Regions from separate parts of the Streptomyces sp. NPDC051452 genome, predicted to be linked through region 2. Evidence: predicted binding sites of a transcription regulator. Region 2 holds the regulator's gene; the other holds the start of a gene.

Region 1 (15,111 bases), on a different contig from region 2:
CGCGTAGTAGGAGCGCACGTCCTCGCCGGGGATGCCGCCCGGGGAGAACATCCGGGTCATCGGCGCCATCACGATCCGGTTCGGCACGGTCAGGCCGTTCAGCGCGATCGGGCGGGAGAGGATCTGGGCCGCGCGGGAGGCGGCGGGCGTGGTGACGGTCACGGAATGACTCCTCGGGTGATTGCTGACCAGGGGGTATGTGCGCGCGCATTGTTGCACCTCCTGAAATAACGGTCGCCACGGCGCCCGCATTCCATTCCCGCCCCGGCCTTCACGTGACGCCGCTCACACTCCGCCGATCGAGCCGCCGCCCCGCTCCGCGGCACCGCCACCCGCCGCGAGGCCACACCCGGACAGGACCCCGGGAACGCCCGAGGGCGGCACCCCCAGCCAGAAGCTGGAAGTGCCGCCCTCGGTCCGCAGGACAGGCGATCAACCCTCGGGTCGATCAGAAGTCCATGTCACCGCCCGGCATGCCGCCACCGGCAGGCGCGGCGGCCTTCTCCGGCTTGTCGGCGATGACGGCCTCGGTGGTGAGGAACAGCGCGGCGATGGAGGCGGCGTTCTGCAGCGCGGAACGGGTCACCTTCGCCGGGTCGATGATGCCCTCGGCGACCAGGTCGACGTACTCGCCGGTCGCGGCGTTCAGGCCGTGGCCCGGGGTCAGGTTGCGCACCTTCTCCACCACGACACCGCCCTCGAGGCCGGCGTTGACGGCGATCTGCTTCAGCGGGGCCTCGAGCGCGATGCGCACGGCGTTGGCGCCGGTCGCCTCGTCACCCTCGAGCTCCAGCTTCTCGAAGACCTGGGAGGCCTGCAGCAGGGCCACGCCACCACCGGCGACGATGCCCTCCTCGACGGCGGCCTTCGCGTTGCGGACGGCGTCCTCGATGCGGTGCTTGCGCTCCTTGAGCTCCACCTCGGTGGCGGCACCGGCCTTGATGACCGCGACACCGCCGGCGAGCTTCGCCAGGCGCTCCTGCAGCTTCTCGCGGTCGTAGTCCGAGTCGCTGTTCTCGATCTCGGCGCGGATCTGGTTCACGCGGCCCTGCACCTGCTCCGAGGAGCCGGCACCGTCGACGATGGTGGTCTCGTCCTTGGTGATGACGACCTTGCGGGCGCGGCCCAGGAGGTCCAGGGTCGCGTTCTCCAGCTTGAGGCCGACCTCCTCGGAGATGACCTCGCCGCCCGTGAGGATGGCGATGTCGCCGAGCATGGCCTTGCGGCGGTCACCGAAGCCCGGGGCCTTGACGGCGACGGACTTGAAGGTGCCGCGGATCTTGTTGACGACCAGGGTCGACAGGGCCTCGCCCTCGACGTCCTCGGCGATGATCAGCAGCGGCTTGCCCGACTGCATGACCTTCTCCAGCAGCGGGAGCAGGTCCTTGACCGAGGAGATCTTGGAGTTGGCGATGAGGATGTACGGGTCGTCGAGCGACGCCTCCATCCGCTCCATGTCGGTGGCGAAGTACGCCGAGATGTAGCCCTTGTCGAAGCGCATACCCTCGGTGAGCTCCAGCTCCAGACCGAAGGTCTGGGACTCCTCGACGGTGATGACGCCTTCCTTGCCGACCTTGTCCATCGCCTCGGCGATCAGCTCGCCGATCTGGGTGTCGGCGGCGGAGATGGACGCGGTGGAGGCGATCTGCTCCTTGGTCTCGACGTCCTTCGCCTGCTCCAGCAGGGCGGCGGAGACGGCCTCGACGGCCTTCTCGATACCGCGCTTCAGAGCCATCGGGTTGGCGCCGGCGGCGACGTTGCGCAGGCCTTCCTTGACCAGGGCCTGGGCGAGCACGGTCGCGGTGGTCGTACCGTCACCGGCGACGTCGTCCGTCTTCTTGGCGACTTCCTTGACCAGCTCGGCGCCGATCTTCTCGTACGGGTCCTCGAGCTCGATCTCCTTGGCGATGGAGACACCATCGTTGGTGATCGTGGGGGCGCCCCACTTCTTCTCGAGGACGACGTTGCGGCCCTTGGGGCCGAGCGTCACCTTCACGGCGTCCGCGAGCTGGTTCATGCCGCGCTCGAGGCCGCGCCGCGCCTCCTCGTCGAACGCGATGATCTTGGCCATGTGAAGTGGTCCCTCCAGGACTGGGGGTGATTCCTTCGGACCGCGCCCGCGCCCGCGACGGACGGCTCGCCGGCCTTGTGGTTCCTTGCCCCACCCGGCCTGCGGGCCTCACCGACCCGGTCCTTCGTTGTCACTCTCACCTTCAGAGTGCTAACGCAATGATTAGCACTCGGCATGGTCGAGTGCAAGCGCCTCCGAGGGGAACAGCGGGGCGCTCAGCCACCCGCGAACACGACGACACTGGGTCACGCGCGGGCGCGGGGGGCACGCGCGGGCGCGCGAGGCATGCGCGGGCGCGCAGGGGGCACGCGCCGGCCGCGCACGCGCGCCCGCACGACGAAGGGCCCACACCCTCTGCGAGGTGCGGGCCCTTCGTACAGAAAACGTTCAGGCGCTGAGGCGAACCATGTCGGCCTGCGGGCCCTTCTGGCCCTGCGAGATCTCGAACTCCACCCGCTGGCCCTCTTCCAGGGTGCGGTAGCCGTCCATCTGAATGGCGCTGTAATGGACGAAGACGTCCGCACCACCGTCGACCGCGATGAAGCCGTACCCCTTCTCCGCGTTGAACCACTTGACGGTGCCCTGAGCCATGCCTAACTCCCCTATTACTGGCCCTTGCACAGATCCACACTTCGCGGACCCGGGTCAGACCTCGCCCTCCTCCGAAAAGGCCGGGGGGCGTGCGCCGGAACGCGTCGACCGCGGCTGAATGTATCTGTCCAACTGCCCTCTGCAACAGGTCAATCGGACGAGAATTCTGGACGGTCCCGGTCCGGAATGTGGCGAGAATTCGCCCGAATTCAGGGCAAGTCGGGCTCCACAAAAACCACAAAAGCCGCATAAAGCCCGCGCACTTTGGCTACTTCTTATCGGGCTGTGCGGCATGAATCCAGGGCCCGCGACCCGAGGATCGCGACCGTGTTCCCCAACTCTACCGCGCTCAATCACACAGAATTGCCCCCTCCGCTTCTCTCACGGAGGGGGCAATCCCATGAACAATACGTAACCGCTGTTACCGAAGGTAATGATCGGTCATTCCGTCAGCAGCCGCCCGCGACGGCCGGAATGATCGACACACCGGCGCCCTCGGGGGTCGCCGTCTCGAGGCCCTGCTCGAAGCGGACGTCGTCGTCGTTGACGTAGACGTTGACGAACCGGCGCAGCCTGCCCTGGTCGTCCAGCACCCGGGCGGCGATCCCCGCGTGGTTCTTCTCCAGGTCCTCGATGACCTCGGCGAGGGTCCCGCCCTCGGCGGCGACCTCGGCCCGCCCGCCGGTGTAGGTGCGCAGGATGGTCGGGATGCGAACGGTCACGCTCATGCGAGGCCAGCCTCTCGGAAGGAGTCCAGGGTGGGGCGGATGGTGGCGGTCAGGCCGGTGCCGGCCACCGCGTCGAGGGTCTTCAGTCCGTCGCCGGTGTTCAGCACGACCGTGCTCTTCGCCGGGTCCAGCACGCCCTCCTTGAGCAGCTTGCGGGTGACGCCGACGGTCACCCCGCCCGCCGTCTCCGCGAAGATGCCCTCGGTGCGCGCCAGCAGCTTGATGGCGTCCACGATCTCCTCGTCCGTCACGTCCTCCACGGAACCGCCGGTGCGGCGCGCGATGTCCAGGACGTACGGCCCGTCGGCCGGGTTGCCGATGGCGAGGGACTTGGCGATGGTGTCCGGCTTCTGCGGGCGGACCACGTCGTGGCCGGCCTTGAAGGCGGTGGACACCGGCGAGCAGCCCTCGGCCTGCGCGCCGAAGATCTTGTACGGCCGGTCCTCGACCAGTCCCAGCTCCACCAGCTCGCGCAACCCCTTGTCGATCTTCGTGAGCTGGGAGCCGGAGGCGATGGGGACCACGATCTGGTCCGGCAGGCGCCAGCCGAGCTGCTCACAGATCTCGTACGCCAGGGTCTTGGACCCCTCCGCGTAGTACGGCCGCAGATTGACGTTGACGAACCCCCAGCCGTCGCCGGCCGGGTCGCCGATCAGCTCGGAGCAGAAGCGGTTCACGTCGTCGTAGTTGCCCTCGATGCCGACGAGCTCCCCGCCGTAGACCGCGGCCATGACGACCTTGCCCTGCTCCAGGTCGTGCGGGATGAACACGCACGAACGCAGGCCGGAGCGGGCCGCCGCGGCACCCACGGCACCGGCGAGGTTGCCGGTGGAGGAGCAGGAGAGGGTGCTGAAGCCGAAGGCGCGGGCGGCCTCCAGGGCCTGGGCGACGACGCGGTCCTTGAAGGAGTGCGTCGGGTTGCCGGAGTCGTCCTTCACGTACAGACCGCCGGTCACGCCCAGCTCGGCCGCCAGGTTGTCGGCCTTGACCAGCTTGGTCCAGCCCGGGTTGAGGTTGGGCTTGTCGGCGACGTCGGCCGGCACGGGCAGCAGCGGCGCGTACCGCCAGATGTTCGCGGGGCCCGCCTCGATACGCGCCCGCAGCTCCTCGGCGTCATAGCCGGAGAAGTCGTAGGCGATCTCCAGCGGACCGAAACACTCCGCGCAGGCGAAGACGGGGCCGAGGGGGACGCGGTGACCGCACTCGCGGCAGCTCAGGGCCGCGGCGGGCCCGAGGTCGACGGTGGGATTGCCGGTGCTTGCAACTGTCTGCGCAGCCATGGAGGCGAGGCCCTTTCTCCTCATCTTCCTCGCGACGCGTCTCGCCGCGAGACGGATTTGGCACCTTCCCTAGCCGGGAGCCTCGCGTGGAAGACGAGTGCCGGCTGGAGGGTTGCCGGGGCTTCATCGGGCCGTGTCCCTCTGCCCCTCTGGATGAGCGGTATTCGGTTGTGAACGCGCGCGACCCCCGACATGCGATGGTCACCGGCGTTGTTCAAGACTGTAACCGAAGGCCAGGACAGTTGAGATAGTCGTCCGAACCGCGAGACAACGTGAGGAGCCGCAGACCGTGCTGGAAGAAGTCGAGCGCTGGCTGGCCACCCGCTCCTGGTCCGTGACCGATCGTCCGCTCCACGGGCTCCTGGCCGCAAAGCAGCGCACGGGGCAGACGATCAGCGTCGTCCTGCCCGCGCTCAACGAGGAGGAGACCGTCGGCGACATCGTCGCGGTGATCCGGCACGACCTCGTGGAACAGGTGCCGCTGGTCGACGAGATCGTCGTCGTCGACTCCGGCTCCACCGACCGCACCTCGGCGGTCGCCGCCGCGGCGGGCGCCCGGGTCGTCCACCGCGACGACATCCTGCCCCGGCTCCCCGCCGTCCCCGGCAAGGGCGAGGTGCTCTGGCGCTCGCTGCTGGTCACCGGCGGGGACATCGTGTGCTTCATCGACGCCGACCTCAGGGAGTTCTCCTCCGACTTCGTCTCCGGGATCGTCGGTCCGCTGCTCACCGACCCCGGCGTGCACCTCGTCAAGGGCATGTACGACCGCCCGCTCGGCGGCGCCACGGGACAGGGCGGCCGGGTCACCGAACTGATGGCGCGCCCGCTGCTGAACCTGCACTGGCCGCAGCTGGCCGGTTTCGTGCAGCCGCTGGGCGGCGAGTACGCGGCCCGCCGCTCCCTGCTGGAACGGCTGCCGTTCCCGGTGGGCTACGGCGTGGAGCTGGGGATGCTGGTGGACGCCCTGCACCTGGTGGGGCTCGACGCGCTGGCCCAGGTGGACGTGGGCGTGCGCAAGCACCGCCACCAGGACGGCCAGGCGCTGGGCCGGATGGCGGCGGCCATCTACCGCACCGCCCAGCTGCGGCTGGCCCGCGGACACCTGGTCCGGCCCTCCCTCACCCAGTTCGAGCGGGGCGCGGACGGATTCAGGCCGCGCACCTACTCCGTGGACACCGAGGAACGGCCGCCGATGACGGAGATCGCGGAGTACGCGGCACGCCGGGTGGCCTGAGGGACACGGGCGGCCGCCGCCGGAGAACGGCCGTATACAGCCCCTTGCGGGGCGGACCGTACGTTTGAGCGTTTCCGGGCCGGGCTAGGTTGAGGCGTATGGCTTCCACGCACGGTGCTGAGGTGCTGGTCGCGTCCAATCGCGGCCCGGTTTCGTATCAGATGCTCGACGACGGCTCACTGCGCGCCAAACGGGGCGGCGGCGGGCTGGTCTCCGGGCTGTCGGCCATCGGGCCGGACACCGACGCGGTGTGGGTGTGCGCCGCGCTGGGCGACGGTGACCGGGCGGCCGTGCGGCGCGCGGGCGGCGGGCTGCTGCCGGCCGAGGAGACCGGCGGGCAGCGGGTACGGATGCTGGACATCGACGCGACGGTGCACGCCGAGGCGTACAACGGCATCGCCAACTCGGTGCTCTGGTTCGTCCACCACCTGCTCTACCAGACACCGCTGGAGCCGGTCTTCGACGCGGAGTTCCGGCGGCGGTGGGCCTCCTACGAGGCCTACAACCAGGCGTTCGCCGAGGCGCTCGCCGAGGAGGCGGCCGAGGGCGCGGCGGTGCTGATCCAGGACTACCACCTGGCCCTCGCCCCCCGGATGCTCCGCCGGCTCCGCCCCGACCTGCGCATCGGCCATTTCTCGCACACCCCGTGGGCGCCGCCGGACTACTTCCGTCTGCTGCCCGACGACATCGCGGCCGAGCTGCTGACCGGCATCCTGGGCGCGGACCGGGCGGCCTTCCTCACCCGGCGCTGGGCGGACGCCTTCCGGGACTGCTGTCACGCGGTGCTCGGCCCGGGCATCCCCTCGGGCACCCGGATCGGCGTGCACGGGCTCGGCGCGGACGCCGACTTCCTGCGCGAGCGGGCCCACGAGCCGGACGTCGACGAGCGGATGGCGGCACTGCGGGAGGAGATCGGCGAGGGCCGCAAGGCCATCGTCCGCGTCGACCGCACCGAGCTGTCGAAGAACATCGTGCGCGGGCTGCTGGCGTACCGGCAGCTGCTCGAGGACCACCCCGAGTGGCGCGAGCGGGTCGTCCACGTGGCGTTCGCCTACCCCTCCCGGCAGGACCTGGCCGTGTACCGCGACTACACGGCCGAGGTGCGGCGGGTCGCCGACGAGATCAACACGGAGTACGGGACGGCCGGCTGGACGCCGGTGGTACTGCACGTCAAGGACGACTTCGCGCGCTCGCTGGCCGCCTACCGACTCGCCGACGTGGCGCTCGTCAACCCCATCCGGGACGGCATGAACCTGGTCGCCAAGGAGATCCCGGTGGTCTCGGACGAGGGCTGCGCGCTGGTGCTGTCCCGGGAGGCGGGGGCGTACGAGGAGCTGGGCGAGGACGCGATCGTGGTGAACCCCTACGACATCACGGGCACGGCACGGGCGCTGCACCAGGCGCTGACCCTGCCCGACGGCGAGCGGGCGGAGCGGTCGAAGCGGCTGGCCGCGGCGGCGACGGCGCTGCCGCCCGCCCGCTGGTTCCTGGACCAGTTGCACGCCCTGGACGAGGACGCCCCGGGCGGTCAGTCCAGCTGAGCCGCCAGCCTGCGCAGCAGGTCCACCACGCCCGCCGGGCCGTCCACCACCAGGTCGGCCCGCGCGGCCAGTTCCGTCACCTCGCTGCTGCCGCTGCACACCAGCAGCCCGGGGACACGGTCGGCGCGGAGCTTGTCGACGGCGGCGAAGGCGGGCAGGTCGCCCAGGTCGTCGCCGGCGTAGAGGACCGACTCGGCGCCGGTGCGGCGGAGGTGGTCGCTGAGCGCGACGCCCTTGTCCATGCCCGGCGGGCGCAGTTCCAGCACCATCCGGCCGGGCTCGACGATCAGCCCGTGGCGGGTGGCGAGCTCGGTGAGGGGTTCGCGCAGCGCCTCGAACGCGGCCTGCGGGTCCTCGGCGCGCCGGGTGTGGACGGCGACCGCCCGGCCCTTCTCCTCGATCCACGTGCCCTGCCAGGCGCCGGCGCGTTCCAGCAGGCCCGGCAGCTCCGCTCGGACCTCCGCCACGCCGGGATGCGGGGGTGGCGCGGTGATGGTGCCGGTGGCCGCGTCCCAGCGCTCGGCGCCGTAGTGCCCGAGGACGGTCAGGTGCTCCAGGCCGGGGACGCCCGCGAAGCCGCCGTTGCGCACCGCGACATCGGCGGGCCGGCCGGTGATCACGGCGACCGAGGCCACCTTGGGGGCGAGCGCGGCGAGCGCGGGCACCGCCTCGGGGTGGGCGCGGGCCTGCTCGGGGTCGGCGACGATCGGCGCCAGCGTGCCGTCGAAGTCCAGGCCGATCACCGCGGTGCGGGGACGGGCCAGCAGGGCGGCCAGTCCGTCCCGGCCCGCCGGGGTGGCCGGGGTCGGCAGGGGTTTCGTGGGGTTGGCCGGGTCCGGTGAGTCGGTCGTGTGGATGCCCATATGACCGACCCTATCCACGCGAGGCCGACTCCACTCCTCGGCACCGCGCGCGACGCGCGGCCGGGGCCGCGCGTCAGCGCTCCGCGCGGCGGGTCTCGCGGACGCGGCGCAGGCGGTTGACCGTCACCGGGTCGTGGGCCAGGGCGCGCTCGTCGTCCAGGAGGGCGTTGAGGAGCTGGTAGTAGGTGACGGGGGAGAGGCCCAGCTCCTCGCGTATCGCCCGTTCCTTGGCGCCGGGGCCGGGAAAGCCCCGGCGCTCCAGCGCGAGGACGGCTTGTTCGCGGCTGCCGAGTTCCATGGGGGCCACGGTAGCGCCGGGCACCGACAGCCGGTCAGTTGGCGGCGTCGCTGTCGGCCGCCGTGGCGGTGGCCTGCAGCCGGGTCAGGACACCGGAGGGGCTGCCGCCGGGGGCGACGGCCTGGCCGATGTTCTTCTTCACCTCCGCGCTGACCGACGCCCAGGAGGTCTTGCCGACCGGGTACAGCTCGGAGGTGGGCAGCTGGTCGAGGAAGGGGCGCAGGGCCTTGTCGGAGGCCTTGTCCGACTCGCTCATGGTGTTGGAGGCGGAGCCGGTGACCGGCAGCAGCCCGTACTCGCGGGAGAAGTCCAGGACGTTCTTCTCGCTGTAGACGAAGTCGAGGAAGTCGCCGGCCTGGTCGGCGTGCCCGTTCTGCCTGAAGCCCATCATCCAGTCGGTGACGCCCATCGAGGCCCGGGCCGTACCGGTGCGGCCCGGCATCGGCACCATGCCGAACTTCACGCCCTTCTTGGCTGCCTGCTGGATCAGCGTGGGGTGGCCGTTGAGCATGCCGACCTGGCCGTCGGCGAAGGCGGCGAAGGCGTCGGCGCGGTTGAGCTTGCCGGGGGCGACCGGGCCGGTCAGCCCCTTGCCGACCAGGTCGTCCTTGAGCCAGCCGAAGGTGTCGACGTTCTGCGCGGAGTCGATGGTGTAGGTGCCTATGTCGTCGGTGTAGCCGCTGCCGCCGCTGCTGCCGTTGCCGCCGCTCAGCAGCCACTGCATGGTCTCGGCCTGGGCCTCCTCGGGGCCGAGGGGCAGGGCGTAGGGGTACTTCACGCCCTTGCTCTTGAGTGCCTCGGCGTCGCCGGCCAGCTCGTCCCAGGTGGTGGGCGGGGTGATGCCGGCCTTGGCGAAGAGGGTCTTGTTGTAGAAGAGCACCCGGGTGGAGGCGGCGAAGGGGATGCCGTACTGCGTGTGCTTCCACTGGCCGGCGTCCGAGAGCTGGGACAGCAGGTCGGCCTGGGTGCGGATGGAGAGCAGGTCGGAGGCGGGGTAGAGCTTGCCGGCGGCCGCGTAGTCGGCGTAGGCGCCGATCTGGGCCAGGTCGGGGGCGTGCCCGGCGTCCACCATCTCCTTGACCTTGCGGTCGACGTCGTTCCAGGAGTAGACGCTGACCTCGACCTTCACCCCGGGGTGCCCGGACTGGTAGGCGTCGGCGAGGGCGTTCCAGTACTTCTTGGAGCTGTTGGCGGCCGAGTCGCCGTAGTCGGCCGCGACGAGTCTGAGGGTGACGTCGGAGGAGCCCGTACTCCCGCAGCCACCGAGGACCGCTGTCATGCCCATGGCAGACATTACCGCGATCGTTCCTGCCGTACGCCGACGCACCGTCAAAGCCCCAACCCTGCCGTCTGACCGTTCGATATATGGACCCATAAGGTCTACACCACGCGAGTGGACTAGACCTCTCCCGGGTGCGGGGGTCACACTAGGGGCCGTGGTGAGACATGTCATCGCCCTGGACGTGGGCGGTACCGGGATGAAGGCCGCCCTCGTCGGCGACGACGGCGCACTGCTGCATCGCGCCCGCCGCGCCACCGGGCGCGAGCGCGGACCCGATGCGGTGATCGAGGCGATCCTCGACTTCGCCGCCGAACTGCACGCGTACGGCCTGGAGCACTACGCGCGGCCGGCCGCCGCGGCCGGGATCGCGGTCCCCGGCATCGTCGACGAGGAGCGGGGCACCGCCGTCTACGCGGCCAACCTCGGCTGGCGGGACGTCCCGCTGCGCGACCTGCTCGCCGCACGGCTGGGGATGCCCGTCGCCCTCGGGCACGACGTGCGCACCGGCGGTCTCGCCGAGGGCCGCATCGGCGCGGGACGCGGCACGGACCGCTTCCTGTTCGTGCCGCTCGGCACCGGGATCGCCGGCGCCATCGGCCTGGACGGCCGGGTGGAGGCGGGCGCGCACGGTTTCGCCGGCGAGATCGGCCACATCGTCGTACGGCCCGGCGGCACCCCCTGCCCGTGCGGGCAGCGCGGCTGTCTGGAGCGGTACGCCTCCGCGTCCGCCGTCAGCGAGGCCTGGGCGGCGGCCGGTGGGAACCCGGAGGCGGACGCCGCCGACTGCGCGAAGGCCGTCGCCTGCGGTGACCCGGACGCCGTCCGCATCTGGCAGGTGGCCGTCGACGCGCTCGCCGACGGGCTGGTCACCGCGCTCACCCTGCTGGACCCACGCACGCTGATCATCGGTGGTGGCCTGGCCGAGGCGGGGGAAGTGTTGTTCGAGCCGCTGCGGGATGCCGTCCGGCGGCGGGTCACCTTCCAGAAACTGCCCGCCATCGTCCCCGCCGCCCTCGGCGACACCGCCGGGTGCCTGGGCGCGGGACTCCTCGCCCAGGATCTCCTCAACCACACCGAGCGTACGGAGGTAACCCCCTGATGGCAGCCGACCCAGGGGCGCGGGGAACTGCGCGACCGGCCACGACCCACCCGCGGCCCGCCACGGCCGGGACCCCCCTTGTGCTGTCAGGCGCCCACGTGGTCCTCCCCACCGGAACCGTCGAAGCGGGCCAGGTGATCGTCGACGGCACCCGCATCACCGGCACGGCACCCCCGAACGCCCAGGTCATCGACGTACGCGACCACTGGCTGGTCCCCGGGTTCGTGGACATCCACAACCACGGCGGCGGCGGAGCGTCCTTCTCCGGCACGGTGGACGACGTGCTGACGGCCGTCCGCACCCACCGTCTGCACGGCACCACCACGCTGGTCGCCTCCACCGTCACCGACGAGATGGACCTGCTGGTGCGGCAGGCCGGGTTGCTGAGCGAGCTGGCCGAGCAGGGCGAGATCGCCGGTATCCACTTCGAGGGGCCGTTCATCTCGCCGTGCCGCAAGGGCGCCCACTCCGAGGCGCTGCTGCGCGACCCGGAACCGGCCGAGGTCCGCAAGCTGATCGACGCGGCGCGCGGCAAGGCCAGGATGGTCACCCTCGCCACCGAACTGCCGGGCGGTATCGACTCCGTGCGGTTGCTCGCCGAGCACGGTGTGATCGCGGCGATCGGCCACACGGACGCGACGTACGAGCAGACGGTCCAGGCGATCGACGCGGGCGCCACGGTCGCCACCCACCTCTTCAACGCGATGCCCGCCCTGGGCCACCGCTCCCCCGGCCCCATCGCCGCCCTGCTGGAGGACGAGCGGGTCACCGTCGAGCTGATCAACGACGGCACCCACCTGCACGCCGCCGCGCTGGAACTGGCCTTCCACCACGCCGGGGCCGACCGGGTCGCCTTCATCACCGACGCGATGGACGCGGCCGGCATCGGGGACGGCCGCTACATGCTCGGCCCGCTGGAGGTCGAGGTCAGCGAGGGCGTGGCCCGGCTGGTGGAGGGCGGCTCGATCGCGGGCTCGACACTGACCCTGGACCGGGCGTTCAAGCGGGCGGTGACCGTCGACGGGCTGTCGGTCGCGGACACCGTGACGGCGCTGTCGACGAACCCGGCCCGGCTGCTCGGCCTCTCCGACCGCGTCGGCTCCCTGGAACCCGGCAAGGACGCCGACCTCGTGCTGCTGGACGCCGACTTCGGCCTCAAGGGCGTGATGCGGCAGGGAGAATGGGTGGTGACGCCCCAACTGCCCTGACCGTACCGCGCCTCACAGGACGGTGACCGGTCCACGCACTGGGCCGGACGCCGTCTCCCTGGCATGATCGTGCCCCCGGAAATCGTTCGAGGGAGGTCGGCCCGGGTGATCCTCACGGTCACACTGAACACCGCTCTCGACCTCACCTATCGCATACGGTCGCTGCGGCCGCACACCTCGCACCGGGTGTCCGAGGTCGGCGAACGGCCCGGCGGCAAAGGCGTGAACGTGGCCCGGGTGCTGGCCGCGCTCGGACACGAGGTGACGGTCACCGGGTTCGCCGGCGGCGGGACCGGGCAGGCGGTGCGCGACCGGCTGGCCGGCACGCCCGGCCTGACGGACGCGCTGGTCCCGGTCGCCGGGTCGACGCGGCGCACGATAGCCGTGGTGGACGAACTGACGGGCGACACGACCCAGTTGAACGAGCCGGGCCCGCAGATAGCACCGCCCGAGTGGGGCGCCTTCATCGACCGTTACGAGGAACTGCTGCCGACCGCCTCCGCGGTGGCCCTGTGCGGCAGCCTGCCGCCGGGGGTGCCGGTCGGCGCCTACGCGAACCTCGTCCGGGCCGCCCGTGCCCATGGCGTCCCCGTACTGCTCGACACCAGCGGCGAACCACTGCGCCGCGGGGTCGCCGCCCGACCGGACCTCATCAAGCCGAACGCCGACGAACTGGCCGAACTCACCGGCTCCCACGAGCCGTTGCGTGCCACGCAGGACGCCCTCCGCCGGGGAGCCCACGCGGTGGTCGCCTCCCTGGGCGCGCAGGGCCTGCTGGCGTTCACCTCGGAGGGCCGCTGGCGCGCCACCCCACCGGCCCGCGTCCACGGCAACCCGACCGGCGCGGGCGACTCGGCGGTCGCCGGCCTGCTGTCGGGCCTCGTGGAACAACTCCCCTGGCCGGACCGGCTGACCCGCGCGGTCGCCCTGTCGGCGGCGACCGTACGGGCGCCCGCGGCGGGCGAGTTCGACCACGGGGCCTACCAGGACCTGCAAGGGCGGGTGGCGGTGACACAGGAGGCCGGCGCGGCCTGACGCCCTAGGTCCTGTCTGACAATTCGCGTCGTCGCCCGAAGGGCGGCCGCGCGGCGTCAGGTGCGTACTCTCGGAGTGCCGGCCCCAGGCCCTCGTACTGGACGTACTCGGGTCTGGGGCCGGTGCGGCGAGTGGGGGTCCCCCCGGCCGAAGGCTGGGGGAGCGTGCATGGCGTCGCGCGGCAGACGCGAATTGTCAGACAGGGCCTAGCCCTTGACGTGGCCCTTCTTCAGGTGGAACTGGTCCAGCAGGACGTTGCACTTGTCGCCGTCCTGGCAGGTCAGGGTCAACGTGTTGGAGCCCTTCTGGAGGTCGAGCCACACATAGCTGTGCGTCCACCCCTTGGCGATGTCGCCGTCCGCGGCATGCGCGAAGTTGGCCAGGTTGAACTTGTTGCCGAACGGCTTGCCGTTGACGAGGAGCGTCATCGCCTGGTCCTGACCGGGGACGCTGTAGTTGGCGAAGAGGGTGTAGGCACCGCCCTCGGGGAGGTTGCCAATGGTCCAAGTGGCCGACGCGCCCACGTTGTTGAGGTTTCCCACATAGCTGCCGCCCTTCGCCTGGGCGCCCTTGACATCCGAGGCCACCGAGGCGGTGCCGCCCAGCTGGAGGTCCTTGGCGTCGGTCTCCGGGAGGCCGGCCGCCGGACTGGCGCTCGCCGACTGACTGGGCCGGGAGCTCTGCGAGGTGGACGTGCCGGGCGAGGAGCCGCCGCCCGCCTTGTTGTCCGAGGAGTCGCCGCCCATCATCGCCACGCCGATGCCGATGACGACCGCGGCGACCACCGCGATCGCGCCGATCAGCAGCCCCTTGGTGTTGGGGCCGGAACGGCCGCCACCGCGGCCGCCGGACGCCGGCTGCTGCGCACCCGTGGGGGCGCCGCCCGGGAAGGTCTCGGGCGCTGCGTAGTGCGCGCTCGGCTGGCCGTAGGCGCCCTGCTGAACCTGGCCGTAGGCGGCGGTCTGCTGGCCCTGGGCCGGCTGGCCGTACTGGCGCTGGCCTACCGAGCGCACCCGGTTGACCGAGTTCGGGTAGCCGTAACCGCCGCCGGACGGTGGCTGGGCTCCCCGTGCCTGGCCGTCTGCGTACAGGTAGCCGAACGGGTCGTCGTCCTCGGGCGTGCTCGCGCCGTTGTCGCCGGGCGTCATCCCTTGGTACTCCTCAACAGGTGCGTGCGGATGCGGTAGGGGTATGAATGGCGAGCCTACCCGCTCTCGCTGGCCCAAACGGGTGACTCAGACCGCACTACACCGCTGACCTGCGGCTTACCCCGCGCGCCGATGTTGTTTGGGACGAGATCGTTTCTCTACGTACATCCGCTCGTCGGCCGACTTCAGCACTTCGTCCGCCGTCATCCCGCAGTGCGCCCAGCCGATGCCGAAGCTCGCGCCCACCCGCACGGCCCGCCCCTCGGCGCGGATCGGCTGGATGATCTCGTTGCGCAGCCGTACGGCGAGGTCCTGGGCGTCCGCCCGGCCCAGGCCGTCGGCGAGGATCACGAACTCGTCGCCGCCCAGCCGGGCCACGGTGTCCCCGTCCCGGACCCCCCGGGAGAGCCGCTGGGCGACCTCGATCAGCACCGCGTCGCCCGCGTTGTGACCGAAGCGGTCGTTGATCGACTTGAAGCCGTCGAGGTCGCAGAAGAGGACCGCGAGCCCCTTGGTGCCGTCGTCGCGATCGCCCTCGGGGGCGATGGAGTGCACATGGTGGTCGTAGGCGTCGTAGGCCTCCGCGCCCGGCGCGAAGTCGAAGCCGTGACCGGCGGGGGCCTCGAAGGCGGGGTGGCCGTAGGCCGCGTCCAGGGACTCCAGGGCCCCGGTCTGCGCCGGACGCCGGCACAGCCGGGCCGACAGCCGCGAGCGCAGCTCGGCGGAGTTCGGC
Region 2 (15,111 bases):
CAGCGCCTCCACGGCGATCGCCGGCACCTCCGCGGTCTCGCCGGTGCGCCGGTCCACGGCGTACGCCCCCTCGGACCCCAGGGTCACCACGGCCACCGGCACATGCTCGGTCAGGGCGTGCGCGGCGGCCCGCGGGCAGTCGGCGCCGGTGTACCGCTTCGCCTCCTCGGCGTTGGGCAGGAACGCCTCGCAGTGCCGCAGGTCGGCCAGTCCGCCGAGGTCCCAGGCGCCGGTGTCGTCCCAGCCGACATCGGCGAAGATCCGGGTGCCCCCGCGGGCGGCCTGGGCGATCCAGGGCGCGCGCGTGCCCGGCGTGAGGGAGGCGACGGCCGCCCGCGCGCGGGGCGGGCAGTCCGGCGCCGGTTCCTCGGGGGGCGGCTCGTGCCCGTGGGACACCATCGTGCGCTCGCCCTCGTAGGCCATGGAGACGGTCACCGGCGAGTGCCAGCCGGGCACGGTGCGCGACGCCGTCAGGTCGATGCCCTCGCCCTGGGCGAGCGCGTCCCAGCAGTATTCCCCGTAGTGGTCGTCGCCGAAGGCCGCGGCGAGGGAGGTCCGCAGGCCGAGGCGGGCCAGCGCGGCCGCCATGTTGGCCACGCCGCCGGGGCTGGAGCCCATGCCCCGGGCCCAGGACTCGGTGCCGCGCACGGGCGCCGAGTCCAGGCCGGTGAAGATGATGTCGAGGAACACGGTGCCCGTGAGGTAGACGTCCCACGGCGGGTCGCCGGTGGCGCGCAGCGCGGCGAGCGGGTCGACCTGCGTCTGCCGGCGCGCGGCCTGCGTGAGGTGTTCCGGTTCCTCTCCGGCGATCGTGTGCGACGGGGTCACGGTGCGCTCCCTGACGTGGTGCGGTTCTGGCCAGTGTGCACCAGGCCGACCGCCACACCGCCGTCGCGCGCGTCACCAGCGGGGCATCACCGGTGTCCGCCAGCCGGGTTCGGCCGTCCGCATGGCGGCCGCGTCGTCCCGGTCGCGCAGGCCGGTGTCGTCCTCGGCCCATCGCCGGTGCAGACGGGCCAGTTCGTCCCGGTCGAGCGTGACGCCGAGGCCGGGCGCGTCGGACACCGTCACCGAGCCGTCGGTGAAGGCGAGCCGCTCGGTGAGGACGTCCTCCGACTGCCAGGGGTAGTGGGAGTCGCAGGCGTGGTGGAGGTCAGGCACGGTCGACGCCACGTGGGTCATCGCGGCGAGGCTGATCCCGAGATGGGTGTTGGAGTGCATGGACACCCCGACGCCGAAGGCGGCGCAGATCGCGGCGAGCCGCTGGGTGTTGCGCAGTCCGCCCCAGTAGTGGTGGTCGCAGAGCACCACCTGGACGGCGTCCCGGGTGAACGCCTCCTTGATCTCCCCGAAGGTGGTCACGCACATGTTGGTCGCGAGCGGGACGTCCGTGCCCGCGGACACCGCCGCCATCGCGGGGGTGCCCAGGGACGGGTCCTCCAGGTACTCAAGGACGTCCCCGAGTTCCTTCGCCACGCGCAGCGAGGTCGCCACGGACCAGGCGCCGTTGGGGTCCAGGCGCAGCGGGTGGCCGGGGAAGGCCTCGGCGAGGGCGCGTACGGCCGCGATCTCCTCGTCGGGCGGGAACACCCCGCCTTTGAGCTTGAACGAGCCGAACCCGTGCCGCCGCCGCAACTCCCCGGCCTGGGCGACGATTCCGGCGGGGTCGAGGGCGGCGCCCCACGCGTCGGGCTCGGCCGGCACGCCCGCCGGGTGCCGGTCCCACTTGTAGAACAGGTAGGCGCTGTACTCCACGGCGTCGCGGACCTTGCCGCCGAGCAGGGCGTGTACCGGCAGCCCGAGGGCCTTGCCCTGGGCGTCCAGGCAGGCGACCTCGAAGGCGGACAGCACGGACAGCCGCAGTTTGCCGGCGCTCTGCACGCCGCGCAGTCCGCCGGCGTCGACGGCGCCTTTGACCCGGGACGCGTCCACCGGCAGGTCGATCGCGAACAACGCGTTCACATCTGTGACCGACCGGCCCGGGAGTCGCTCGGCCAGCGGGCGGGCCAGTTCCAGGTACTTGGTGTCGCCGTAGGTCTCGCCGACTCCGGTGATCCCGTCGGCCGTGACGATCTCGACGATCAGCCGGGGGGTGTACGGCTGGTGCACGCCCTGCGTGTTGAGCAGCGGCGGGTCGGCGACCAGGATCGGGGTCAGCCGCACCTCGGAGATGGTCAGGTCACGGGTCACAGGGAGGCTCCTACGAGGTCGAGTCCGGCGGTGAGCAGTGCCTCGAGGTCGGCGAGGTCGGCGGGCGAGGGTTCGGTGAGCGGGGCGCGCACGGGGCCGACCCGCTCGCCGCGCAGCCGGGCGGCCGCCTTCACCAGGGAGACGGCGTAGCCGGGCGCGCGGTCGCGGAGTTCGACGAAGGGGACGTAGAACTCCCGCAGCAGTTCGTCGAGCGTGCCGTGGTCGCCGTCGCGCAGCGCGGCGAAGAAGGCGCCGGCGATCTCGGGGGCGAAGGCGTGCACGGCGGAGGAGTAGGCGGGCACGCCGACGGCGGCGTAGGCGCGGGCCTGGATCTCGGCGGTGGCGGCGCCGTTGAAGAAGAGGAAGCCGTCGGGGGCGGCCAGGGTGAGGCGCTGGAGCCGGTCGAGGTCGCTGTGGCCGTCCTTGACGCCGATGACGCCGGGGATGCGGGAGATGCGCCGCAACGAGGCGGTGGTGTAGGCGACTTGGCCCCGCTGGTAGGCGATGAGCGGCAGCCCGGTGCGGGCCGCGAGCCGCTCCAGCTGGGCGGTGAGGCCGTCCTGTGGGGCGTCGACGAGGTAGTGCGGCAGGACGAGCAGGGCGTCCGCGCCCGCCTCCTCGGCGATCCGCGCGAACCGGGCGGCCTGCGCCCAGCCGTAGCCGGTGCCGGCCACGACGGGCACCCGTCCGGCCGCCTCCTCGACGGTGACGGCGACGACGGTCCGGTACTCCTCCTCGTCCAGCGAGAAGAACTCTCCGGTGCCGCACGCCGGGAAGACGGCACCGGGCGTGGCGGCGAGCCGGGCCGCCACATGGGCACGGAAGCCGTCGGCGTCCAGGGTGCCGTCGTCGTGGAAGGCGGTGAGCGGGAAGGAGAGCACGCCGCGCGCCATGCCCTCCCGAAGTCGCCGCGCCACGTCCTGCGGGGCCGGGTCGCCGCCCACCTGACCATCTCCTCTTGTGAATACCGTCCATGTATAGGAACGACAGCTAGACAGAGGCTAGATACACGGACAGGCGGCGTCAATGGGATCCCCGATGCATGCCCGTCATCCGGCGGCGCATGAGGCGCGCAGGTGGGCGGGGGCACGAAGGCGCGAGGGCATGAAAAAGAGCCCCACCCCGCACACGGCGGGATGGGGCTCGTCGGAGCGCCGGGCAGGCCTTGCACCTGCATTTCCCCGCAGGAAGCGGGGCGTCTTTCCTTGGACCACCAACGCGCGGCCGGCTACCGGAAGTTCCGGCGACCAGGACGTGATCAACTATAACCCATCCGAGGACGCCCGCGCGTCATTACCCCTCTTGGTCACATGCAAACCAAATGTGACCTGTATCACACAGGATGAGCTACTTCAACAACCGCGTGCTTGATACAACTTGCTCGCGCGTTCCTGTCCGTCGACGGTCGTCGCCCCCTCCCCTCTTCCGAGCCGCTCGGCTCCTTCCGCCTGCCCTGGGAACGCCCGTGTCCGCCCCCCGCCCCCTGCCCTGGCCCCTCGTCGCCCTCTTCACGGCCGGGTACCTGGCCCCCTATCTGCTGCCCACCACCGTCGGCAGACTCGACAGCGCACTCCCGCTCACCGCCACCGAGGCCGGGGCCACCGGCAGCGCCCTGTTGCTGAGTTCGGCGACAGCGGGCTTTCTGCTGGCCTCGGGCGTGGACCGGATCGGCCCCCGCGTCCTCGCCCGCGCCGGACTGGCCCTCGCCTTCCTCGGTTACGGCGGTGCCACTCTCACCGGCTCCGTACCGGCCGTCGTCGCGGGCGTCCTGGCCGGCGGTCTCGGCTCGGGCACGGTCAGCGCGGTCGCCGCGCGGGGCATCGCCGCCCAGCCCGACCCGCACCGCGCCACCACCGCGGGACTGCTCGGCGTCTCCGCCCTCGCCGGCGCCCTCTACCTGACGATCCCCCACCTCGGACCGGGCCACGGCGTCCCGTTGGCCGCCCTCGCGCTCACCGCGCTCGCCGTCTGGCCGCTCACCGGCCGCCTGTCCGGCGCACCCACGACCCCGGCCGTCCGCGCCCCCGCCCGTGCGGGACTCGGCAGGCTCCCTCGCCCCCGTACCGGTCTGCTGCTGGCCGCCGCCATGCCCTGCTGGTCGCTCGCCCAGAACGCGCTCTGGGGCGTCAGCGGCCGGATCGGCCTCGACCAGGCCCATCTCACCGAGGTCACCGCCGGCGCCGTCTTCGCCGTCGCGCTCGGCGCCGGACTGCTCGGGGTGCTGGGCGCGGGCGCGCTCGGGGCCCGGCTGGGCCGGGCGGTGCCGATAGGTGCCGGTACGGCGCTCATCGCCGGCTGTGTCGCGCTCAGCGCCTCGGCGAGGGACCTGTGGGCCTTCGCCGCGGGCGAGATCTCCTGGAACCTGCTCTACCCGGTGGTGCTGTCGTACGTCATCGGCCTGGCCGCCTCGCTGGACCGGCGGGGCCGCTGGGCGGTCCTGGTCGGCTCGGCGTCGTCCCTGGGGACGGCGGCGGGTCCGCTGACCGGGAGCGTGCTGGCCGGCTGGGCGGGGTTCCCGGCGATGGGCCTGTTCCTCGGCGCCGTGCTGCTGCTGGTCGCCGTGCCGATGACGGTGGTGGCCCTGCGCACCGGGAGCGGGCGCCCGCTCCCGGTGGTCGAGGTCCCGGTGCGCACGCCCGCCGTGCCCGACCGGCGGTGCTACGAGACGGCGTCCCCGAACTCGTACGCGTCGACCTCGGCGAGGTAGCGGGCCCGGCGCTCCTCGTCGTCCTCCAGGAAGGAGGCGAGGAAGGAGTTGCGGGCCAGCTCGCGCAGCCGCTCGTCGGTGAGCCCCAGGGACTGCCGTACGGCCGCGAAATTGTCCCCGGCGTACCCGCCGAAGTAGGCCGGGTCGTCGGAGTTGACCGTGCACAGCAGCCCGGCGTCGAGCATGGCCGGCAGCGGGTGGTCGGCCAGCGTGTCGACGGTACGCAGCCGGACGTTGGACAGCGGGCACAGGGTCAGCGGCACCCGGTCCCGGACCAGCCGCTCGACCAGCGCCGGATCCTCCACGCAGCGCAGGCCGTGGTCGACGCGCTCGACACCGAGCACGTCCAGGGCCTCGGTGATGTACTCCGGCGGCCCCTCCTCGCCGGCGTGCGCCACGCGGCGCAGCCCGAGCGCCGCGGCGGTCTCGTACACCTCGCGGAACTTCACCGGCGGATGCCCGACCTCGGCCGAGTCGAGGCCGACCCCGGTGATGCGGTCCAGGTACGGTCCGGCGGCCGCGAGGGTCTCCCGTGCCGACTCGGCCGACTCGTCCCGCAGGAAGCAGAGGATGAGCCGGGTGGAGACCCCGTGGTTCTCCTCACTGCGGCCGAGCGAGCGCCACAGCCCCTCCACCACCGTGCCCATGGACACGCCCCGTGCGAGGTGGGCCTGCGGGTCGAAGAAGATCTCCGCGTGCCGTACGCCCTGCGCGGCGGCCCGGGCCAGGTAGGCGTCGGCCAGATCGGCGAAGTCCTGCTCGGTGCGCAGGACGGCCATCAGCTCGTAGTACAGGTCCAGGAAGGACTGGAGGTCCTCGAACCGGTACGCCTCGCGCAGCTCGTCGGTGTCGGCGTAGGGCAGCTCGACGCCGTTGCGGGCGGCCAGCTCGAACGCCAGCTCCGGCTCCAGGGTGCCTTCGATGTGCAGGTGCAGTTCTGCTTTGGGGAGGGGCATCAGAGCATCCTACGGCTGCCGACCTGCGGTTTCATCTGCGCTTGGGGACGGGGACCCGCTGGAGGTCGTGCGCCGCGGTCAGCTCCCCTTCGAACCCGGCGGCCCGCGCCTGCCGCTCGAACTCCTCGGGGTCCGAGTAGCGCTGGCTGAAGTGCGTGAGGACCAGGTGCCGTACGCGGGCGTCCCGGGCGACGGCCGCGGCCTGGCCGGCCGTCAGATGGCCGTGGTCGGCGGCGAGCTTGGCATCCTCGTCGAGGAACGTCGACTCGATGACGAGCAGGTCGCAGTCCTCGGCCAGCGCGTGCACCCCGTCGCACAGCCGGGTGTCCATGACGAACGCGAACCGCTGGCCGCGCCGCACCTCGCTGACGTCCGCCAGCGTCACGCCCCGTAGCCGGCCCGTGCGCTGAAGGAGGCCCACGTCCGGTCCCGTGATGCCGTGCGCGGCGAGGCGCTCGGGCAGCATGCGGTGCCCGTCGGGCTCGACCAGGCGGTAGCCGTAGGACTCCACGGGGTGGGAGAGCCTGCGGGCCTCGAGGGTGTACGACGCGGTCACCGCGAGGGTGCCGTCGGCGGCGACCGGGGCCTCGGTGAGGCGGACCGTCTCCCGGTAGGCCGTGGCGTGGCGCAGCCGGTCGAAGAAGTGCTGCCCCGAACGCGGGTAGTGCGCGGTGATCTCGTGCGGGACCTGGTCGAGGTTGATCCGCTGGATGACCCCGGCGAGGCCCAGGGAGTGGTCGCCGTGGAAATGCGTGACGCACAGCCGGTTCAGGTCGTGCGCGGCGACCCCGGCGCGCAGCATCTGCCGCTGGGTGCCCTCGCCGGGGTCGAACAGCAGGCCCTCGCCGTCCCAGCGCAGCAGATAGCCGTTGTGGTTGCGGTGCCGGGTCGGGACCTGGCTGGCGGTGCCGAGGACCACCAGTTCACGGACGGACACGGCGACTCATCCCGGGGGCCACTGCAGGCCGCGGCCGCCGAGGACGTGCGCGTGGGCGTGCCAGACGGTCTGGCCGGCGCCGGCGCCGGTGTTGAAGACGATGCGGTAGCTGTCGAGCTTCTCCTCGTCGGCGACGGCCCGGGTCTCGGCCAGGACGTCGGCGGCGATCTCGGGGGCGCCCGCGGCGAGCGCGGCGGCGTTCTCGTAGTGCGCCTTGGGAATCACCAGGATGTGGGTGGGCGCCTGGGGGTTTATGTCCCGGAAGGCGACGGTCGTGTCGGTCTCACGGACGATCGTCGCCGGGATCTCACCCGTGACGATTCTGCAGAACAGGCAGTCGTCCTGCGGTTCGCCGGCCATACGCTGCGCTCGCTTTCGCCGAGGATCAGGAAGATCGGTACTGGGGCATGTTAGTCGTTCGGGTGGGGGTCCGTGGGGGGCGTCGGAGCGGTTCATCGAGCCCGGGGCGGCAGGTCGGGCGAATCGCTCGCGGGCCTGGACTCCGGCGACTTGGGCGCGAGCCGGATCGCCGCCCCCGGTTGGGCGTCCGTCCCCGCGACCCAGTCCAGGGGACGCTCATCGGAGGTAGCCGGAGGTCTCCGTGGTGTCCGTCGCGGCGCCCTGGGCACCCCGTCACCGACGCGGCGGCCGGCGCCTCCCGCTCCCGGTTCCGGTCACTTGCCCTCGACGGGCCAGCAGGTCGGGTCGCCCTTGCACCAGAGGGTGCGGGTGACGGTGACCGTCACGGTGGGCCCTGGCTGCCCCCAGGTGGGCGGCCGGTACGTCGGTGCGGCGGTCGCGTCGCAGTCGCCGAGCCCCGACACGTGGAACACCTGTCTGCCGCCGACCTTGGCCGTCAGGTCACCGCGCACGCAGGCACCGTCGACCGCCTTGGTCACCTTGCCGGTGACGGTGATGTCCCGTCCGTCCCTGGTCTTCCCCCGGCAGTCGACGGAGACGACGGTGGACTCGGTCGGCGACGGGCTCCTGGTCACCGCCACGCCGTCACCGTTGCCGGTGCAGGTGAGCCAACTGACGTCGACGTGTTCGTGCTTCAGCCGGGCGGTCGCGGTGGTGTCGGTGGTGTAGGCGACGGTCGCGGAGCTGAGGTCGCCCGGCCGGCACGCCGTCAGAACGCCGCCGGCCGCCACGACCAGGCCCGCGACGGCGACCACCCGCCTGCCGCGCGGAATCGGTGTACGTGCCCCCATACAGGGCAGCGTCCCACCGGTGGGGGCGGGACGGAAGACCACATACGGCCACTCACCCGTTCGTGGCGCACCGCCGTGTCCCGGGACGGTGTCAGCCGCGCAGCAGCAGCCACTCCTGGAGTTCGACCAGATTGCCCTCGGGATCCTTGAGGTGGGCCACGCGCATGCGGTCGGTCAGCGGGGCCGGCCCGTGCAGCAGGGTCGCGCCCCGGGAGGTGATCCGCGCACACGTGCCGTCGAGGTCGTCCACGCGCAGCACGACCAGGGAGCGGTGGCCGGTGGCGATCTCGCCCAGCTCGTCGAGGACGTCGGCCATCATGGACCGGTCCTGCAGCGCGATCCCGGCGGACCCGGCGTGCGGGCTGAACTTCTCGTAGGGTCCCTCGCTCGCGCCGGACTGCGGCCTGAGGCCGAGGACATCGGCGTAGAAGCGGTAGCAGGCGGCGAAGTCGGTGACCAGGAGCCGGACTTGGGCGAGTTCCACGGTGTTCCCCGGAGAGTCGGGACAGAGGGTCAGGACCAGCGCCCGGTGCGGCCTAGCAGCAGAGCCGCGGCCGCCGTACCGGCGGTGGACGTGCGCAACACGGTGGGCCCGAGCACATAGGGCCGAGCCCCTGCCTGGGCGAACAGCGCCAACTCCTCGGGAGAGACACCGCCTTCGGGGCCGACGACCAGCACGATCTCGCCCTGGGCGGGGAGTTCGGCGGTGGCGAGGCGTGCGTCGCCGCTCTCGTGGAGGACGGCGGCGAAGTCCGCCCCGGCCAGCAGCGCGGCGACCTGCTTGGTCGTCGCCGCGTCCGCGACCTCGGGGAAGCGGACCCGGCGGGACTGCTTGCCGGCCTCGCGCGCGGTGGCCCGCCATTTGCCGAGTGCCTTCAGGCCGCGCTCGCCCTTCCACTGGGTGATGCAGCGGGAGGCCTGCCAGGGCACGACGGCGTCGACGCCGACCTCGGTCATCGTCTCCACGGCCAGCTCGCCACGGTCACCCTTGGGCAGGGCCTGGACGACCGTGATCCGCGGGGTCGCCGCAGGCTCCTCGTGGACGGGGGCCAGGTCGACCACCAGCCGGTCCTTGCCCTCGGCCGCCTTGACGACGCCCTCCGCCCAGCGGCCGCGTCCGTCGGTGAGGACCACGTCCTCGCCCGGCCGCAGCCGCTTCACCGACACCGCGTGCCGTCCCTCGGGTCCGTCGAGCACGAACTCCGCTGCGATACGGTCGAGTTGGTCCACGACGAAGACGGGCGCGGTCATCGCCGGTCACCTCCGGGGCCGAGCAGCCGCGACAACGCTGTCCTGGCGTCGGCGAGTTCGGCCGCCAGCAGCTCCACCAGCCGGCCGGCCGGCAGCTCCCGGGCCAGCCGGTGCCCCTGGCCCGCCCACAGCGCCATGCCCTGCGCGTCGTCGGCCTTGGCCGCGGCCTTGCGCAGCGGGGAGGTGAGGTGGTGGATCTCCGGGTAGGCGGCGGGGGCGTACGGGCCGTGCTCGCGCAGGAAGCGGTTGACCAGTCCGCGCGCCGGGCGGCCGGAGAAGGCGCGGGTCAGCTCGGTGCGCGCGAACAGCGGGTTGGTCAGCGCCTGCTTGTGCACGTCGGGGGCGCCGGACTCGGGGGTGGCGAGGAAGGCGGTGCCCAGCTGGGCCGCGCTCGCGCCCGCCGCCAGGACGGCCGTGATCTGGCCGCCGCGCATGATGCCGCCGGCGGCGACGATCGGGATGCCCACGGCCTCGCGGATCTGCGCGACCAGGGACAGCAGTCCGATGCCGGCGCCGTCGTTCTCCAGGCTGTCCCGGTGCGTTCCCTGGTGGCCGCCGGCCTCCACACCCTGCGCGATCACCGCGTCGGCCCCGGCCCGCTCGACCGCGCGGGCCTCCTCGGCGGTGGTGGCGGTGACCAGCGTGTACGTTCCCGCCCGGCGCAGCGACTCCAGCGCCTGCGCGCTCGGCACGCCGAAGTGGAAGGAGACCACGGGCACCGGGTCGTCGAGCAGGACGGCGAGCTTGGCGTCGTAGCCGTCGTCCCGGCCGCTGTCCGGATCGCCCAGCTCGGTCTCGTACCAGGCGGCCTCGCCGGCCAGCTGGTGGGCGTAGACCTCGACGGCGCCCGACTCGGCGTACTCGGGCTGGGGCACGAACACGTTCACGCCGAAGGGACGTCCGGTGAGCCCCCGCAGTTGCTTGATCTCCTGGTACATGCCGTCGGCGGTCTTGAGTCCGGCGGCGAGGAACCCGAGACCGCCGGCCTCGGAGACGGCGGCGGCGAGCCGGGGGACGGACACACCGCCCGCCATGGGGGCCTGCACGATCGGGTGGGGAGACAGATCGGCCAGTGCGGAGGACATGAGCGCATGTTGTCACGTCCCCCGCACAAGTCCGAATCCGGGCTTCCGACCGCATAGGACAGGGGCATAAGGGACGCCGGGGCGTCCCGTCGCCGGTGTCTCAGCGGCCGTTGAAGGCGTCCTTCAGCCGGGAGAACAGGCCCTGCTGGCCCGGCTGGAACGTGCCCTGCGGCCGCTCCTCGCCGCGCAGCTTGGCCAGCTCGCGCAGCAGCCTCTCCTGCTCGGGGTCCAGCTTGCCCGGGGTCTGCACCTCGACATGGACGATGAGGTCGCCCCGGCCGCCGCCACGCAGATGCGTGACGCCGCGGTCGTGCAGCGGGATCGACTGGCCGGACTGGGTGCCGGGCCGGATGTCGACCTCCTCCACGCCGTCCAGCGTCTCCAGCGGCACCTTGGTGCCGAGGGCCGCCGCGGTCATCGGGATGGTGACCGTGCAGTGCAGGTCGTCGCCGCGCCGCTGGAAGGTCGAGTGCGGCAGCTCGTGGATCTCCACGTAGAGGTCGCCGGCCGGTCCGCCGCCCGGACCGACCTCGCCCTCGCCGGCGAGCTGGATCCGGGTGCCGTTGTCGACGCCGGCCGGGATCTTGACGGTCAGCGTGCGACGGGAGCGGACCCGGCCGTCGCCCGCGCACTCCGGGCACGGGGTCGGCACGACCGTGCCGAAGCCCTGGCACTGGGGGCAGGGGCGCGAGGTCATGACCTGGCCCAGGAAGGACCGGGTGACCTGGGAGACCTCACCGCGGCCGCGGCACATGTCACAGGTCTGGGCCGTGGTGCCGGGCGCCGCGCCCTCGCCGTTGCAGGTGTTGCAGACGATCGCGGTGTCGACCTGGATGTCCTTGGTCGTCCCGAAGGCCGCCTCGTCCAGCTGGATCTCGATGCGGATCATCGCGTCCTGGCCGCGCCGGGTGCGCGAGCGCGGCCCGCGCTGCGACGCCGTACCGAAGAACGCGTCCATGATGTCGGAGAAGTTGCCGAAGCCACCGGCGCCGAAGCCGCCCGCGCCGGCACCGCCGGACTGCGAGAGCGGGTCGCCGCCGAGGTCGTAGACCTGCTTCTTCTGCGGGTCCGACAGCACCTCGTAAGCGGCGTTGATCTCCTTGAACCGCTCCTGGGTCTTCGGATCGGGGTTGACGTCCGGGTGCAGCTCGCGCGCGAGCCGACGGAACGCCTTCTTGATCTCATCCTGCGACGCGTCGCGGCGCACGCCGAGAACGGCGTAGTAGTCCGTGGCCACTTACGACTCCGCCAGGATCTGTCCGACGTACCGTGCCACTGCGCGTACCGCTCCCATCGTTCCCGGGTAGTCCATGCGGGTCGGTCCGACCACGCCGAGCTTGGCAACCGCCTCGCCGCCCGAACCGTAGCCGACCGACACGACGGACGTGGAGTTGAGTCCTTCGTGGGCGTTCTCGTGCCCGATGCGCACGGTCACACCCGGATCCTTCGCCTCGCCCAGCAGCTTGAGGAGCACGACCTGCTCCTCCAGTGCCTCCAGGACGGGCCGGATCGTGAGAGGAAAGTCATGCCCGAAGCGGGTGAGATTGGCGGTACCGCCGATCATCAGCCGCTCCTCGTTCTCCTCGACCAGTGTCTCCAGCAGGGTGGAGAGCACGGTGGAGACCGTACCCCGGTCCTCGGCCTCGAAGGCATCCGGCAGGTCCTCGACCAGCTTCGGCACGTCCGCGAACCGGCGGCCGGCGACCCGGCTGTTCAGCCGCGCCCGCAGATCCGCCAGCGAGGACTCGCCGAACGGCGCCGGGCAGTCGACCATCCGCTGCTCGACCCGGCCGGTGTCCGTGATCAGCACGAGCATCAGGCGCGCGGGAGCCAGCGAGAGCAGCTCCACGTGCCGGACGGTGGACCGGGTCAGCGACGGGTACTGCACGACGGCGACCTGACGGGTCAGCTGCGCGAGCAGCCGCACCGTCCGCGCCACGACGTCGTCGAGGTCGACGGCGCCCTCCAGGAAGTTCTGGATCGCCCGCCGCTCGGGCGCGGTCATCGGCTTGACGCCCGCGAGCTTGTCGACGAACAGCCGGTAGCCCTTGTCGGTGGGGATGCGCCCGGCACTGGTGTGCGGCTGGGCGATGTACCCCTCGTCCTCCAGGGCGGCCATGTCGTTGCGGACGGTCGCCGGGGAGACACCGAGGCTGTGCCGTTCGGTGAGCGCCTTGGAACCCACCGGCTCCTCGGTGCCCACGTAGTCCTGGACGATGGCGCGCAGGACCTGCAGCCTGCGTTCACTCAGCATCCGCGCACACCTCCAGCACGTCGTCCCCTCGTCCCCTCGGGTGTCCTCCTGGCACTCTTCCCATGCGAGTGCCAGCATTCCCCGGCCCAGTGTACGGCCGTCGGGTGCACCCGGGGCAAGGTCGGTGCCGTCCGTACCGGTCGTGACGTTAGCGTCCCGGTATGAGGGTGACTTGGGAAGAGCTGGGGTGGGAGCGGCTGGCCGCCGGTGTGGGGCGGTGCCGGCTGCCGGGCTGGGACTGCACGGTGGGGCTGGTCGTCGGCGCGGGTACGGCGCTGATGGTCGACGCCGGTTCGAGCCTGGCCGAGGGGGCGCGGCTGCGGTCCGCGGCCCAGGAGCTGTCCGGCGGCCGTGTGACCCATCTCGCTCTCACCCACCCCCACTTCGACCACGTCTTCGGGGCGGCCGTGTTCGCCGGGGCGCGGATCCACGCGGCGGTGGGCGCCGACGCGGTGTTCACCTCCGGGCGCGCGGGGCTGCGCGCGGACGCGATCGGCAACGGTCTCCCGGCCGCCGACGCGGACGAGGCGGTGGACGCGCTGGTCGTGCCCCGGCATCCGGTCTCCGGCGAGTCGACCCTCGACCTGGGCGGGGGCCGCCGGGTGCTGCTGGCCAACGTGGGGCCCGGGCACACCGCGCACGATCTGGCGGTCCTGGTCCCCGGTGCGGCCTCGGGCGGCCCGGAGGTGGTCTTCTGCGGCGACCTGGTCGAGGAGTCCGGCGAACCGCAGGCGGGCCCGGACGCGGTCCCGTCCCGCTGGCCCGACGCCCTGGACCGCCTCCTGGCCCTGGGCGGCGAGGACGCGCTCTACGTGCCCGGCCACGGGGCCGTGGTCGACGCGGGTTTCGTCCGCCGCCAGCGTGACGAACTGGCGGCCCGCTTCGGCACGGGCTGAGCCGCCGCACCGGGTGACTTCCGGCGTGTCGGGGGACGCGCCCGCCCACTTCTCCTATCGTCATCCGAATGCGCCAGTACTCCGTCGACCTGACCCCGCCCTGGAAGAAGCCGAAGCCGGTGCCCGAGGTGGCGGCCGAGCCCGGGCTGGTGGTGGAGGAGCCCGGCAGCGGGTTCTGCGGGGCGGTGATCCGCTGCGAGGCGGGCACGGTGACCCTGGAGGACCGCTTCGGCAAACACCGCGTCTTCCCGCTGGAGCCGCGCGGCTTCCTGCTGGAGGGCCAAGTCGTCACCCTCGTCAAGCCCGCCGCGGGCCCGGTACGGCCCACCCGCACGGCCTCCGGCTCGGTCGCCGTCCCCGGCGCCCGCGCGCGCGTGGCCCGGGCCGGCCGGATCTACGTCGAGGGCCGGCACGACGCCGAGCTGGTGGAGCGGGTGTGGGGCGACGACCTGCGCATCGAGGGCGTGGTCGTGGAGTACCTGGAGGGCGTGGACGACCTGCCGTCGATCGTGGCCGAGTTCGCCCCGGGCCCCGACGCGCGCCTGGGCGTCCTGGTGGACCACCTGGTGCCGGGCACCAAGGAGTGGCGCATCGCACAGTCGGTGAGCAGCGAGCACGCCCTGGTCGTCGGCCACCCGTACATCGACGTCTGGGAGGCGGTGAAGCCGTCGTCCCTGGGCATCCCCGCCTGGCCGACGGTGCCGCGCGGCCAGGACTGGAAGACGGGGGTGTGCCGGGCGCTCGGCTGGCCGGAGAACACGGGCGCGGCGTGGCAGAGGATCCTGTCGGGGGTGCGGTCCTACCGCGATCTTGAGCCGGAGCTGTTGGGACGCGTGGAGGAACTGATCGACTTCGTCACGACCGCCGACGAGGCCTGACCCCTAAGGGGTCCCCGGTCCCCGGTCCGCGATCCCTGGACCCCCGATCACGGCCGCGACGGCGGACCGTCCAGCGGACCGATCACCAGGCCTGCCGTCGTGCCGTCCGCCGCGTCGGGGGTGCCCGGTCAGGGGGTGCCCGGTCAGTCGACCAGGTCGCGTACCACCGCGTCCGCGAGCAGGCGTCCGCGCAGGGTCAGTACGGCACGGCCGCGCGTGTAGGGGTCCTGCTGGAGGAGTCCGTCCGCCAGCGCGCGCCGGGACGCCTCGAGCCCCGCCTCGCGCAGCAGCGACAGCGGCACCCCCTCCGCCAGCCGCAGCTCCAGCAGGATGCGCTCCACCCGCCGGTCCTCGTCGGCCAGCAGCTCTCGCCCCGCCCCCGGCGACCGCCCCTCCGCGAGCGCTGCCGCGTACGCCCCGGGGTGCTTGACGTTCCACCAGCGCACCCCGCCGACGTGGCTGTGCGCGCCCGGTCCCGCGCCCCACCAGTCGGCGCCACGCCAGTACAGCTCGTTGTGCAGACAGCGGGCCGCCCGCGAGGTGGCCCAGTTGGAGACCTCGTACCAGTCGAAGCCCGCCGCCGACAGGGTCTCCTCCGCGATCAGATAGCGGTCGGCGTGGACGTCGTCGTCGGTCATCGGCACCTCGCCCCGGCGGATGCGGCGGGCGAGCTGGGTGCCCTCCTCGACGATCAGGGCATACGCGCTGACGTGGTCCGGGCCCGCGCCGAGCGCCGCCTCCAGCGA

The links. The regulator HrcA, encoded in region 2, represses chaperone genes, less so after heat shock. The targets are predictions, from matches to a motif close to TTNGCACTCNGNNNNNCNGAGTGCNAA.
Region 1: a site for HrcA is predicted at 2,234-2,260, ahead of groL (chaperonin GroEL). Genes of this name have one in related genera too.

What each region holds. Positions count from the first base shown of each region.
Region 1 covers NZ_JBITEB010000018.1:47,770-62,880, forward strand. Annotated here, with positions in the region: gene ACIBA9_RS31620 (NADH:flavin oxidoreductase) at 1-162, opposite strand, end outside; gene groL (chaperonin GroEL) at 449-2,071, opposite strand; gene ACIBA9_RS31630 (cold-shock protein) at 2,459-2,662, opposite strand; gene ACIBA9_RS31635 (MoaD/ThiS family protein) at 3,112-3,390, opposite strand; gene thrC (threonine synthase) at 3,387-4,670, opposite strand; SAM riboswitch class I at 4,688-4,830, opposite strand; gene ACIBA9_RS31645 (glucosyl-3-phosphoglycerate synthase) at 4,960-5,904, shown strand; gene ACIBA9_RS31650 (trehalose-6-phosphate synthase) at 6,003-7,445, shown strand; gene otsB (trehalose-phosphatase) at 7,433-8,308, opposite strand; gene ACIBA9_RS31660 (DUF3263 domain-containing protein) at 8,382-8,606, opposite strand; gene ACIBA9_RS31665 (extracellular solute-binding protein) at 8,641-9,900, opposite strand; gene ACIBA9_RS31670 (ROK family protein) at 10,046-10,987, shown strand; gene nagA (N-acetylglucosamine-6-phosphate deacetylase) at 10,987-12,195, shown strand; gene ACIBA9_RS31680 (1-phosphofructokinase family hexose kinase) at 12,301-13,230, shown strand; gene ACIBA9_RS31685 (carbohydrate-binding protein) at 13,437-14,378, opposite strand; gene cdgB (diguanylate cyclase CdgB) at 14,496-15,111, opposite strand, start outside.
Region 2 covers NZ_JBITEB010000012.1:223,818-238,928, forward strand. Annotated here, with positions in the region: gene ACIBA9_RS26490 (carbohydrate kinase family protein) at 1-828, opposite strand, end outside; gene ACIBA9_RS26495 (glucarate dehydratase family protein) at 901-2,190, opposite strand; gene ACIBA9_RS26500 (5-dehydro-4-deoxyglucarate dehydratase) at 2,187-3,083, opposite strand; gene ACIBA9_RS26505 (MFS transporter) at 3,656-4,897, shown strand; gene ACIBA9_RS26510 (adenosine deaminase) at 4,849-5,853, opposite strand; gene ACIBA9_RS26515 (ribonuclease Z) at 5,885-6,790, opposite strand; gene ACIBA9_RS26520 (histidine triad nucleotide-binding protein) at 6,797-7,150, opposite strand; gene ACIBA9_RS26525 (hypothetical protein) at 7,465-8,001, opposite strand; gene ACIBA9_RS26530 (VOC family protein) at 8,093-8,485, opposite strand; gene ACIBA9_RS26535 (16S rRNA (uracil(1498)-N(3))-methyltransferase) at 8,515-9,252, opposite strand; gene ACIBA9_RS26540 (nitronate monooxygenase) at 9,249-10,337, opposite strand; gene dnaJ (molecular chaperone DnaJ) at 10,438-11,574, opposite strand; gene hrcA (heat-inducible transcriptional repressor HrcA) at 11,575-12,591, opposite strand; gene ACIBA9_RS26555 (MBL fold metallo-hydrolase) at 12,753-13,487, shown strand; gene ACIBA9_RS26560 (DUF3097 domain-containing protein) at 13,556-14,365, shown strand; gene hemW (radical SAM family heme chaperone HemW) at 14,509-15,111, opposite strand, start outside.